Regions from separate parts of the Pseudomonas sp. MDT1-16 genome, predicted to be linked through region 1. Evidence: predicted binding sites of a transcription regulator. Region 1 holds the regulator's gene; each other region holds the start of a gene.
The links. The regulator FliA, encoded in region 1, starts transcription of late flagellar genes. The targets are predictions, from matches to a motif close to CTAAAGTTTNNNNNNNNNNNGCCGNTAA.

Region 1 (3,207 bases):
TGCCGTTCACCGCATCCAGCGCTTCGAGAACCACGTCCATCAGTTCCGAGTCGACGCGACGTTCACCCTTGCGCAGGATGTCGAACACGTTCTCGGCGATGTGACAGCACTCCACCAGCTCGTTGAGCTGGAGGAAGCCGGCGCCTCCTTTTACAGTGTGAAAACCGCGAAAAATTGCATTGAGCAAGTCCGCATCATCGGGTCGGCTTTCAAGCTCGACCAGCTGTTCGGACAGTTGCTCTAGAATCTCGCCGGCCTCAACCAGGAAATCCTGAAGGATCTCTTCATCGGCGCCGAAGCTCATGTGTAGGGGTGCTCCTAGAATCCAAGGCTGGAAAGCAAATCGTCTACATCGTCCTGACCGGACACAACGTCTTCTCTTTTATCGGCATGAATCTGCGGACCTTCACCCTGAGAGAGATGTTTTTGCGGATCTTTTTCAGCCAGCATCGCTTCACGGTCATGTTCGATGCCCGCAAAGCGGTCCACCTGACTGGCCATAAGTACGAGCTTGAGCAGGTTGCTTTCAACTTCGGTGACCAATTGGGTCACACGCTTGATCACCTGACCGGTGAGGTCCTGGTAATCCTGAGCGAGCAGAATGTCGTTGAGGTTGCTCGACACCACGCGATTGTCTTCGCTGCTGCGGGTCAGGAAACCGTCGACTCGCCGGGCCAGTTCGCGGAACTCTTCAGCCCCGACTTCCCGACGCATGAACCGTCCCCAGTCGGTGCTCAAGGCCTGGGCTTCATCGCTCAGGCCGTTGACCAGCGGCGTGGCGTTCTCCACCAGGTCCATGGTGCGGTTGGCCGCGGCCTCGGTCAGCTTGACCACATAGCCCAGACGCTCGGTGGCGTCCGTGATCTGCGACACTTCCTCGGCTTGCGGCATGTTCGGGTCAATCTGGAAATTGACGATCGCGCTATGCAGCTCGCGAGTGAGCTTGCCCACTTCCTGGTACAGGCCGCGGTCACGGGTCTGGTTGAGCTCATGGATCAGTTGCACGGCGTCGCCGAACCTGCCTTTTTCAAGGCTTTCGACCAGTTCGACAGCGTGTTTTTTCAGGGTCGACTCGAAATCGCCCTGTGAAGATTCGTTATGCTCCATAGCTCCCCCGTGGCGCAGTTTCTTAACCGATGCGTTCGAAAATCTTTTCGATTTTTTCTTTCAACGCCTGGGCCGTAAAGGGTTTGACCACATAGCCGTTAACACCGGCCTGGGCTGCCTCGATGATCTGCTCGCGCTTGGCCTCAGCGGTCACCATCAGCACCGGCAGGTGCTTGAGCTTTTCATCGGCGCGCACGTGGCGCAGCAGATCGATACCGGTCATGCCGGGCATGTTCCAGTCCGTTACCAGAAAGTCGATGCTCCCGCTGTTGAGGACCGGAATGGCAGTGGTGCCATCATCGGCCTCGACCGTGTTGGTGAACCCAAGGTCACGCAACAGGTTTTTTATGATCCGCCGCATCGTTGAGAAGTCATCAACGATGAGGATTTTCATGTTCTTGTTCAATTCGACCTCCAAGCAGTCTTAAACGCGCCCAGCACCTGGACACGCCATTTCAATCAATCCGGCAAAGCACTCAATGACTGTCTGGAGCACAACAGATCGGGACTCGTGCGGTTCAACACCCCACCAGCCACGTTCGCAGTGTCCCCACACTGCCTTCAGCGCGCTCGCCACTCCCCCAAACGCCCCCGCAAACGGGCCGCGCACTGGCTGTGTAACTGGCTGACCCGAGACTCGCTGACCCCCAGGACCTCACCGATTTCCTTGAGATTCAACTCTTCGTCGTAGTACAGCGCCAACACCAGTCGCTCACGCTCCGGCAAATTGGCAATCGCGTCCGCCAGTGCCATCTGGAAGCGTTCATCTTCCAGATCGCGCGACGGTTCGAGATGAGCACTGGCGCCATCCTCGTGCAACCCTTCGTGTTCGCCGTCCTGCAACAGATCGTCGAAACTGAATAACCGGCTGCCCAGGGTGTCGTTCAAAATCCCGTAATAATCGTCGAGACTCAATTGGAGTTCGGCCGCAACCTCGTGATCTTTAGCGTCACGACCGGTTTTAGCTTCAATCGAGCGAATGGCGTCGCTGACCATCCGGGTATTGCGGTGGACCGAACGTGGCGCCCAGTCCCCCTTGCGCACTTCATCGAGCATCGCGCCGCGGATTCGAATGCCCGCGTACGTCTCGAAGCTCGCGCCTTTGCTGGCGTCGTATTTGGTCGACACTTCAAGCAGGCCGATCATCCCGGCCTGGATCAGGTCTTCGACCTGGACACTGGCCGGCAGACGCGCCAGCAAGTGGTAGGCAATGCGTTTAACCAGTGGCGCGTAACGCTCGATCAGCTCGTACTGCGCGTCACGTGCCGACTTCTTGTAGAGGTTGTAGCCGCTGGCTGTCATAGCACCGGTCCTGCCGTTTGTTGCACGAGGCGCTCGACGAAAAACTCCAGGTGCCCACGCGGGTTGGCAGGCAACGGCCAGGTATCGACCTTCTGTGCAATGGCCTTGAACGCCAGGGAGCACTTGGAACGCGGGAAGGCTTCATAGACGGCGCGCTGCTTCTGCACGGCCTTGCGCACGCTTTCGTCGTAAGGCACCGCGCCGACGTATTGTAAGGCGACGTCGAGGAAGCGATCCGTGACCTTGGTCAACTTGGCGAACAGGTTGCGACCTTCCTGCGGGCTCTGGGCCATGTTGGCCAGGACGCGGAAACGGTTCATGCCGTAATCGCGGTTTAGCAGTTTGATCAGTGCGTAGGCATCAGTGATCGAGGTCGGCTCGTCACAGACCACCAGCAAGACTTCTTGCGCTGCGCGAACGAAACTGACTACCGACTCACCAATGCCCGCAGCGGTGTCGATCACCAATACGTCGAGGTTGTCGCCGATATCGCTGAACGCCTGGATCAGGCCGGCGTGTTGGGCCGGGCTCAGATGAACCATGCTCTGTGTACCGGACGCGGCCGGGACGATGCGGATGCCGCCAGGGCCTTGCAACAATACGTCGCGCAGCTCGCAGCGGCCTTCGATCACGTCGGCCAACGTACGTTTGGGTGTCAGTCCCAGCAGGACGTCGACGTTCGCCAGCCCCAGATCGGCGTCCAGCAGCATGACGCGCCGGCCGAGTTCAGCTAGAGCCAGGGACAAGTTCACTGACACGTTAGTTTTCCCGACGCCACCTTTGCCGCCGGTCACCGCG
Region 2 (3,207 bases), 2.9 Mb from region 1:
GCCCATGGCTTGTGCCTTGGCGCGTGCAGGTTCGACCTCTTCGCCCTGACCCAGGTCAGCGGTGAAGGTCACGACTTCACAGTTATAAGTATCCTGCAGCCACTTGAGGATCACCGAAGTGTCCAGGCCGCCGGAATACGCCAGAACGACCTTGTTTACGTCCGCCATGCCATCACTCCACGGGTTCTACGGAAAGCCGTCAAGTCTACCGGTCATGCAGGATAATTTACAGAGGCGCGACAGCTTATGACGACGAAGCGACATATTATGTCGAGTGAGCGACGAATACAGCGGGTTCAGGAAGTCGACGCGGCGCTCGCCGCTGCAGTGGCCTGAGGGGCTGGCTTTTCGGTGGGCGCAACCCGCGCCAGGTGCACATTGACCCGACGGTTCTTCGCCCGGTTGGCAGAACTGGTATTGGGCGCCAACGGATAACGCTCGCCGTGGAAGCGCAGGGTGATCTGCGATTCCTGAATACCATTGACCTTGAAGAAGTCCATGACCGCCAGAGCCCGGCGGCGCGACAGGTCACGGTTGGTCAGGCGGTTGCCGCTATTGTCGGAGTGGCCATCGAGTTCGATGTGGTTGACCGTCGGATCAGCCTTCATGAAATCCAGCATCACCAGCAACTGAGCCTTGGCCCGCGCGTCAAGATCGATGCCTTCGCCGGGGAAGCCAATTTCGGACTGTTTGACCTGCTCGAAATTCTTTGGCAGCAGTTTTGCCACGCAGCCCTGGTAGTCGTTGAAGGCCTTGCTGAACTTGACCGGCAACAGACGCACTTCCGACATCCGGCCATCGCCAGAGTAATGTCGAACAACCGGACTGCGGCCATCCATCAGGCCACTGATCAAACGCCCGGCCTGAACGTGCGAACTGTTGAACAGCACATTGCCACTGCCGATTCGCACAGACCCGAGGTTAATGTCGCCACGCCCCGGCTGCCAGGGTGCAGCCGCCGCCAGCAAGGTCGCCGAACCGCCGCCGATCATCGCGCTGTCGGCCTTCAGACGAAACGTCGCTTGCTCGCCGGCGCGGCGCACGAACTCGCCGGAACCAAAATCGGTGATCGGCTGAGTCAGGCGGCACTCGAACTTGTCTCCTTCGACCGTCCACTCGATGCTCTCCAGACGGGTCTGGAAAGTGAGCGCCATCGCGGGAAGGCTGGCAAATACGCTGAGCAAGGCTAAATAACGCTGGCGCACGGGAGGCTCCACTGGCTTCTACAACAAAAAGACCGACATACACAGGTTTACGGCATACCTGTTGGATATCGGAAGCTTCCTGCAAAACTTGATAGCGAGTGCCTGGAAGAGTCTTTTCCGGTAGCATTCCCCTCAGTTTGACCCGCCTGGAATCCCCTCATGTCCGACCGCCTGACCCTGCTGCGTCCCGACGACTGGCATATTCATCTTCGCGATGGTGCTGTGTTGACCAATACAGTCGCGGATGTCGCGCGCACCTTTGGTCGCGCCATCATCATGCCCAACCTGGTACCTCCGGTGCGTAACACCGCTGAAGCCGACGGCTATCGCCAGCGGATTCTCGCTGCACGCCCGGCCGGCAGTCGCTTCGAACCGTTGATGGTGCTGTACCTGACCGATCTTACACAGCCCGAAGAAATTCGCGAGGCCAAGGCCTGCGGATTCATTCACGCCGCCAAGCTGTACCCGGCCGGCGCGACCACCAACTCAGACTCCGGTGTCACCAGCATCGACAAGATTTTCCCTGCACTCGAGGCCATGGCCGAAGTCGGGATGCCCTTGCTGGTTCACGGTGAAGTCACCCGTGGCGATGTCGACGTTTTCGATCGCGAAAAAATCTTCATCGATGAGCACATGCGTCGAGTGGTCGAGCGTTTCCCGACGCTCAAAGTGGTGTTCGAACACATCACCACCGCTGACGCCGTGCAGTTCGTCAACGCGGCTTCGGCCAATGTTGGCGCGACCATCACCGCGCATCACCTGCTGTACAACCGCAACCACATGCTGGTGGGCGGGATTCGGCCGCACTTCTATTGCCTGCCGATCCTCAAGCGCAACACCCATCAGGAAGCCCTGCTCGACGCCGCCACCAGCGGCAGCGACAAGTTCTTCCTCGGTACCGACTCGGCGCCCCATGCCCAGCACGCCAAGGAAGCCGCTTGCGGCTGTGCCGGTTGCTACACCGCTTATGCCGCGATTGAGATGTATGCCGAAGCCTTCGAACAACGCAACGCGCTGGACAAGCTCGAAGCCTTTGCCAGCGTGAACGGCCCGCGTTTCTACGGCCTGCCGGTGAACACCGATCGCATCACCCTGGTCCGCGATGAGTGGACCGCCCCAACCAGCCTGCCATTTGGCGAGCTGACCGTAATCCCGCTGCGCGCCGGTGAAAAACTGCGCTGGCGCCTGCTGGAGGAACACGCGTGAGTGAAGACCATTTCGACGACGAACAGGAAGGTCAAGGCGGTGGAGGTGGTTCGCGCCACCCGATGGCTGAACGCTTCCGTGGGTACCTGCCAGTCGTTGTCGACGTTGAAACCGGTGGTTTCAACTCTGCCACTGACGCGTTGCTGGAAATTGCCGCCACCACCATCGGCATGGACGAAAAAGGGTTTGTGTACCCCGACCACACCTACTTCTTTCGCGTAGAGCCTTTTGAAGGCGCAAACATCGAAGCGGCCGCCCTGGAATTCACCGGGATCAAACTCGATCATCCGCTACGCATGGCAGTGAGTGAGGAAGCAGCGCTGACCGATATCTTCCGCGGCATCCGCAAGGCCCTTAAAGCCAATGGTTGCAAACGGGCGATTCTGGTCGGGCACAACAGCAGCTTCGATCTGGGCTTTCTCAACGCCGCCGTCGCGCGCCTGGACATGAAACGTAACCCGTTCCATCCGTTCTCGAGCTTCGATACTGCAACCCTGGCCGGTCTGGCTTACGGCCAAACGGTACTGGCCAAGGCCTGTCAGGCAGCTGATATCGACTTCGACGGTCGCGAGGCCCACTCGGCTCGCTACGACACCGAGAAGACGGCCGAGCTGTTCTGCGGCATCGTCAATCGCTGGAAACAAATGGGCGGCTGGGAAGACTACAACGACTGATCGTCGTCGGGTTTATCCCGCCCATAAAAAAACCGGCCTCAACGGCCGGTTTTTTATGCCTCAAACGTGCCTTACAGCGCAGCAGCGTTCTCGGTCAGGTAAGCCGCGACGCCTTCGGTCGA
Region 3 (3,207 bases), 1.8 Mb from region 1:
CACCAGGCCCATTTTTGGCAAGCCGAACATCCCGGTGATGAACGCGTAGTTGAGGACGAAGTTGGCCACGGTGCCGCCCAGGCTGATCACCATCACCGGCGTCGCCCGGCCGATGGCGCTGGTGAAGCCGCGCAGGGCCATGAAGCTCAGGTAGCCGGGCAGGGCGAACGGCAGGATCAGCAGGAACTGTCCTGCCGCATGGACGTTGGTTTCGGTCTGGCCAAACATCAGCAAGACCGGTTTCAGGTTCCACAGCAGCAGCCCGGCCACCAGCGCCATCAACCACGCCAGCCATAACCCGGCCTGAGTCAGCCTGGCGGCGCCGACGATGTCGCCGGCACCCTGACGGATTGCCACGAGGGTGCCGACCGCGGCGATCACGCCAATACAGAAAATCGACACGAACGAGTAAGTCGCCGCACCCAGGCCACCCCCGGCCAACGCTTCGGGACTCAGGCGCGCCATCATCAAGGTGTCGGTGAGGACCATCAGCATGTGCGCCAACTGCGAGGCAATCAACGGCCCCGCCAGCCGCAGGATGGCCCAGAGTTCGGTACGTGCTGGATGCTGCATGGTCGTCACGCTCCGCTCTTAAAGAGAAAAGGAAAGCCAAAGAGGACAGGAAGGCGTCGATTCTCGGCGCTCTACGGGGTTTGCACAAAGGGATAAAATGGATGGGTGGCATGATTCAAACTCATGCTGGAGAGTTTCTGCTAGGGTGACCGAATCCCGCTATAGGAGGTTTCCGAATGTCCCGTCGTCTTCCTCCCTTGTATGCCCTGCGCGCATTCGAAGCGGCGGCTCGGCACAGCTCGTTTACCCGTGCAGCCGAAGAATTATCGATCACTCAAAGTGCGGTCAGCCGACATATTCGTACGCTCGAAGACCATTTTGCCTGTCGGCTGTTTCACCGCAGCGGGCGCAATCTGCAATTGACCGAATCGGCGCGGCTGATCCTGCCGGGCATTCGTGAAGGCTTCACCGCGCTGGAGCGGGCCTGCAGTACCTTGCGCGCCGAGGATGACATTCTGCGCATGAAAGCGCCGTCGACCCTGACCATGCGTTGGCTGCTGGCACGGCTCAGCCGCTTTCGGCACCTACAACCAGGCAATGAGGTGCAATTGACCAGCGCCTGGATGGACGTCGACTCGGTGGACTTCAACCATGAACCGTTCGACTGCGCCGTCATCCTCAGCAACGGGCATTTTCAGCCGGACTGGGAGGCGAGTTTCCTGTTCCCGGAAGAGCTGATTCCAGTCGGCGCGCCGAATCTTCTGCAGGATCAGCCGTGGGATGTCGCGCGACTGGCCAATGCCGAACTGCTGCACCCGACGCCGGATCGTCGTGACTGGCGCAGCTGGCTGGAACGCATGGGGCTGGCGGACCAGGTGTCACTCAAGGGCGGGCAGGTGTTCGACACGCTGGAGCTGGGCATGATCGCCGCCGCCCGAGGCTACGGCGTGTCCATGGGCGATCTGCTGATGGTGGCGGAGGATGTGGCGCAGGGACGCTTGAGTTTGCCGTGGCCGACGGCCGTCGCCAGCGGTGAGAATTATTACCTCGTCTGGCCGAAAACACGCCCCGGAGGTGAACGTTTGCGTCGTCTCAGCGATTTCCTGCAAGGCGAAGCCCTAGCAATGGAATTACCCGATGTCCAGCACTTGAGCTGAATCGATAGAGCCGCCGCAATGGCGGCCTTGAGCCATATCCCGGTCAATTACTCAAGTATTCAGGTTTGCCGCCGAAAGTCTGCAGATGGAACCTTCGTGCAGGTTCGACGTAATTCCCATTAGAAATTTTGCTGAGTGTGCGTCGTGATCAGGATGATCCGGTCACTCGGCCAGGAGCTGTCATGTCTCAACCTCGTGCCCGGATCGCCTCACAGCTTGGTCTTGCGCTTGCCGTGATACTGGCGATTGTCATCAGCGGCAGTACCGTGTTCGCCCTGCGCTCGCTGGACACCGCCAACCTTGCCACCCGCGAAGAGCACCTGGCCAGTGAAGCCCGGTTGCTGGCCGATCAGTTGAGCACCTTTCACGGCACGTTGCGTGAAAGCACCCAGCGCCTGGCTGGCTTGTTCGAGAAACGCTTCAGCGCGGGTCTGAGCGTGCATCCGGGCGAACCGGTGGTCGTGGCGGGCGCTCAGACTCCGGGCCTGCACCTGGGCAGCGAAGTCTTGAACAACAACTTCAAGGAAGTCGACGAGTTCAAGCAAATGACGGCGGGTGTCGCCACGGTGTTCGTGCGCAGCGGCGAAGATTTCGTTCGGATCAGCACCTCACTTAGCAAACAGGACGGCAACCGGGCCATCGGCACGCTGCTCGATCACGCTAACCCGGCCTATGCCCGTTTGATGGCGGGGCAGAGCTATGTCGGTCGTGCCTTGCTGTTCGAGCGCTCCTACATGACTCAGTACACCCCCGTACGCGACAGCAGCGGTAAGGTGATCGCCGTCCTGTTCGTAGGATTCGACTACACCGACGCGCAGAACGCGCAGTTCGCCAACCTCAAGCGCTTCCGTATCGGCCAGACCGGTTCCCTGGCGCTGCTGGATGAACAGAACAAATGGCTGGTGCCGATAGCGGGTGTACAAGCGCTGGATCAGGCGACTCCGAGCATCGTTGGGTTGGCGAAGACGCCGGGCAAGGGCGAGTTCTGGAGCGACAAGTCCGAAGATTTCTACAGCATTGCCGTACCGTTTGAAGGCGGCCCATGGTCGGTGGTGGCGAGTATGCCGAAAACCGAAATCCGTGCCGTGACCTGGAGTGTCGGTATTCAATTGGCGATTGGCAGTCTGCTGGCGATGTTGATCGCTGTGGGCTCGGCAGTCTGGCTGTTGCGCAGCAAACTCGCGCCGCTGGGTGATTTGGTGCGTCAGGCTGAAGCCTTGGGTGCCGGTGATTTGAGCGTGCGGCTGAACGTCTCGAGCAACGACGAGATCGGTCAGCTGGCCCGCGCTTTCAACCAGATGAGCCAAGCTTTGTCGACCATGGTCGAGCACATCCGCAAAGCTTCGCAAGAGGTCAACAGCCGTGCCCAGGCCTTGTCCGGTCTGTCCGGCGGTGCCTATGAAGGGATGGAGCAGCAGTCGGGCGAAATCACCAGCATGGCTGGCGCCGTGGAAGAATTCAGCGCCACCTCCCTGAACATTGCCGACAACATGGGCAGCACCCAGCGTCTGGCTCAGGAAAACGCACAGCAAACCCA
Region 4 (3,207 bases), 2.7 Mb from region 1:
CGACCGTCGTTCAACGCCACCACTTCGACACCGACCGTCTGCAGGCAACGGGTCACCTGCTTGCGCGCCACCGACGAGTCATCGACCGTCAAAACCCGCAAGGACAACGCCTTGTGCTGAGTCTCGACATCCACCACGCCAACCGAAATCGCTTCCGGTGTCGGCGCCACTTCTGCCAGCACTTTCTCGACGTCGATGATTTCGACTAACTGATTGTCGACCCGAGTCACAGCCGTCAGGTAATGGTCGCGTCCCGTGCCCTTGGGTGGCGGATGAATCTCCTCCCAATTCATGTTGACGATGCGTTCTACCGATCGCACCAGGAAACCCTGGGTCTTGGTGTTGTACTCCGTGATAATCACGAAGGGATTGCTTTGATCTTTCAGCGCACCGGAACCGGTCGCCATCGCCAGATCAAGAATCGGAATGGTCGCCCCCCGAATACTTGCCACACCGCACACGACAGGACTGGATTTTGGCATCAGCGTCAGTTTGGGGCATTGCAGCACCTCCCGAACCTTGAACACGTTGATCCCATACAGCTGCTGGCCGTCAAGACGGAACAACAACAGCTCAAGGCGATTTTGCCCTACCAGTTGCGTGCGCTGGTTTACCGCATCCATTACACCAGCCATGCACAGACTCCTACACCAACGCTTAAGTGTGTTGCGACGCGCATTCATCACTAAACGGCACGGCGCTTGCTTTTTAACTCTTATGAACACAGAACCGACATTTTTCCGACGCCTGACATCAAATGCCCGCACATTAATGTGCGCGATGTCGGCCGTTTGCCTGTTCAACGCTGGCAGCCCTGCCCTTGCTGACGCGGTTACCTTGCCTGACATGCTTATCGGCGTCACTCAGGGCTTTCTTGAATTCACCGTAGAAGACTATCTGGCGACCAGTCAAACGCAAGGCCGTTACGAGATCGAGGTCAACCAGCTCGATCCACGCCTGCGCATGCCCATGTGCGACAAGGAATTGACAGCGACCCTGGAGAGCCCGGCCAAGCCATTAGGCCGCGTCACGGTCAAAGTTCGCTGCGAGGGCGCGTCGCCCTGGACCGTCTTCGTACCCGCTCAAGTGCACCTGTTTCGCGACATTGTGACCACCACCCGCCCGCTGCGACGCGCCGGTATCGTCGAGCCCGACGATGTGACCTTGCGCGAGCGCGACATCAGCCTTATCAACCAGGGTTACCTGACTTCTGTCGACCAGGCGATCGGGCAGAAACTTACCCGACCAATGGTCGCCGATCAGGTCATGACCCTGGTGCACATGGAACAGGCAGAAGTCATCAGTAAGGGCGACCAGGTGGTGATTACCGCCCGCAGCGGTACGCTCAGCGTGCGCATGCCGGGCGAAGCGCTGTCCAACGGCGGCTTGCGCGAACAGATTCGGGTGAAAAACCTCAACTCCCAGCGGGTCATCAAGGCGCAAGTCACCGCGCCCGGCCAAGTGGAAGTGGCCATGTAGAACACTGGCGCGCCGCTCGACTGTTCCTTAAACTGTGCCCCATGCAGGGCAAGCGCTGACGCGCGCAAGCTCATTGATAACGGGGCCTAAAGTTTTTCCGGGTATGGCCGAAAACATGGCAAGCGTCCAAATACCCAGAGGTTTTTTTATCATGGTCATCGATTTCAGCCGTTTAAACAGTTCCCCGTCACTTACCGGCAGTACACGGACCAGCGCCGCGAAGGAAACCGCCGAAGCTGGCAAATCCGCACCGCTGAATACCCCGGCCGAGCAGGTCAGTACCGCTAAAAGCGGGGAATCGGTACATCTCAGCAATGAGGCTCAACAGTTGCAGAAGGTCACTGACAAGCTGCGCGATCAGCCTGCCGTCGACAACGCCCGCGTGGCCGAGTTGAAAGCAGCGATTGCCGATGGCAGCTACAAAGTCGACAGCAACCGTGTAGCCAGCAAACTGCTCAACTTCGAAGCCCAGCGCTAGGCCAAGGCCCGCGCCAGGCTTTTGGACGCTTAAAACCCAAGGCCAGCCATGCACGACTCTAATTTACTGCAACTGATCACTGACGATTTCGCTCCAGCACAGCATTTGCTGGCGTTACTGCAAGCCGAGTCCCTCGCCTTGCACGGTCGTGACATGCCACTGCTGGAAGAAATTCTGGCGCAGAAACAGGCATTGATCATTTTGCTCGATCAGCATGGCCGCAAGCGCAGTGAAATCCTCGCCAGCCTCAAACTGCCGACCAACCGCAACGGCCTGGAGCAACTCGCCAGCCATTCGAGCATTGGCGATCAGTTACTGGAGCGGAGCGATGTGCTGACCGATCTTCTGGCGCAGTGCCAGGCGGCCAACATCAAGAATGGCCAGTCGATTCTGGTGCAACAGGCCGCGACGGCCAATCAGCTGAAAATCCTCAACGGCGGCGAGCCGCCAGCGCTCTATGATGCACGCGGATCAACCTCCATGCTTGCGAAGCCGCGCGCGCTCAGTCAGGCTTGAGCCTGCCGAAAAGCACGCACTATCAAGACGCGAAACATGCTGGCAAACTAATGGCCAGCCGTAGTCATATTTTGTCTGGAGATCGATGAACCGTGTTCAATGCCTTAAGCGCGGAAGATGCTCCGCAGCCACCCAAGGTGCTCACCACGCCTCTGGAGATCTCCGGCAACCTGCGTCAGCTGCAAGACAGCCATGATCCGCTGATCATCACGTTCCATGAGCGCAGCCAGCGCTTCCAGAGTTATCTGGTAGACATCGACCGTGACAGCAACATGATTGCCCTGGACGAAATGATTCCCCGCGACGGTGAACGTTTCCTGCTGGCAGGCGAACCGTTCAAGGTAGAAGGCTTTCACGACGGCGTACGTATTGCCTGGGAAAGCAACGGTCCGTTGACCATCGACGAATCCGATGGTGCTCGCTGCTACCGTGGGCCCCTGCCCTCCGAGGTGGTTTACCATCAGCGCCGTAATGCATTCCGCGCGGCATTGAAGCTGGCACAACTGGTCAACGTCGATCTGGGCGGAGAAAAACTCAAGTCGCCGATCAGTGGCAAGCTCCTGGACATCTCGGCCACCGGCTGCAAGTTGCGCTTCGAAGGCGACATCACGGGCAGCCTGCAACTGGGTCAGGTCTATGACCGCTTCACCGCCGCCCTGCCCTTTGGCAACATGACGGCTCCGGTCGAATTGCGTTATCTGCACTTCGAAGAAAGGATCTCCACCACCTTCGCC

Region 2: a site for FliA is predicted at 1,271-1,298, ahead of ACYZT3_RS06870 (flagellar protein MotY). Genes of this name have one in related genera too.
Region 3: a site for FliA is predicted at 1,721-1,748, ahead of ACYZT3_RS28870 (methyl-accepting chemotaxis protein). Genes of this name have one in related genera too.
Region 4: a site for FliA is predicted at 1,566-1,593, ahead of flgM (flagellar biosynthesis anti-sigma factor FlgM). Genes of this name have one in related genera too.

Annotation. Positions count from the first base shown of each region.
Region 1 covers NZ_CM142717.1:4,424,496-4,427,702, forward strand. The annotation lists gene ACYZT3_RS20295 (chemotaxis protein CheA) at 1-304, opposite strand, end outside; gene ACYZT3_RS20300 (protein phosphatase CheZ) at 319-1,107, opposite strand; gene ACYZT3_RS20305 (chemotaxis response regulator CheY) at 1,130-1,501, opposite strand; gene fliA (RNA polymerase sigma factor FliA) at 1,669-2,409, opposite strand; gene fleN (flagellar synthesis regulator FleN) at 2,406-3,207, opposite strand, start outside.
Region 2 covers NZ_CM142717.1:1,533,428-1,536,634, reverse strand. The annotation lists gene ACYZT3_RS06875 (argininosuccinate synthase) at 1-168, opposite strand, end outside; gene ACYZT3_RS06870 (flagellar protein MotY) at 297-1,205, opposite strand; gene pyrC (dihydroorotase) at 1,365-2,411, shown strand; gene rnt (ribonuclease T) at 2,408-3,085, shown strand; gene ACYZT3_RS06855 (peroxiredoxin) at 3,157-3,207, opposite strand, start outside.
Region 3 covers NZ_CM142717.1:6,223,470-6,226,676, reverse strand. The annotation lists gene ACYZT3_RS28880 (NorM family multidrug efflux MATE transporter) at 1-573, opposite strand, end outside; gene ACYZT3_RS28875 (LysR substrate-binding domain-containing protein) at 750-1,670, shown strand; gene ACYZT3_RS28870 (methyl-accepting chemotaxis protein) at 1,853-3,207, shown strand, end outside.
Region 4 covers NZ_CM142717.1:1,744,584-1,747,790, reverse strand. The annotation lists gene ACYZT3_RS07865 (chemotaxis protein CheV) at 1-635, opposite strand, end outside; gene flgA (flagellar basal body P-ring formation chaperone FlgA) at 718-1,479, shown strand; gene flgM (flagellar biosynthesis anti-sigma factor FlgM) at 1,631-1,957, shown strand; gene ACYZT3_RS07850 (flagella synthesis protein FlgN) at 2,006-2,473, shown strand; gene ACYZT3_RS07845 (flagellar brake protein) at 2,566-3,207, shown strand, end outside.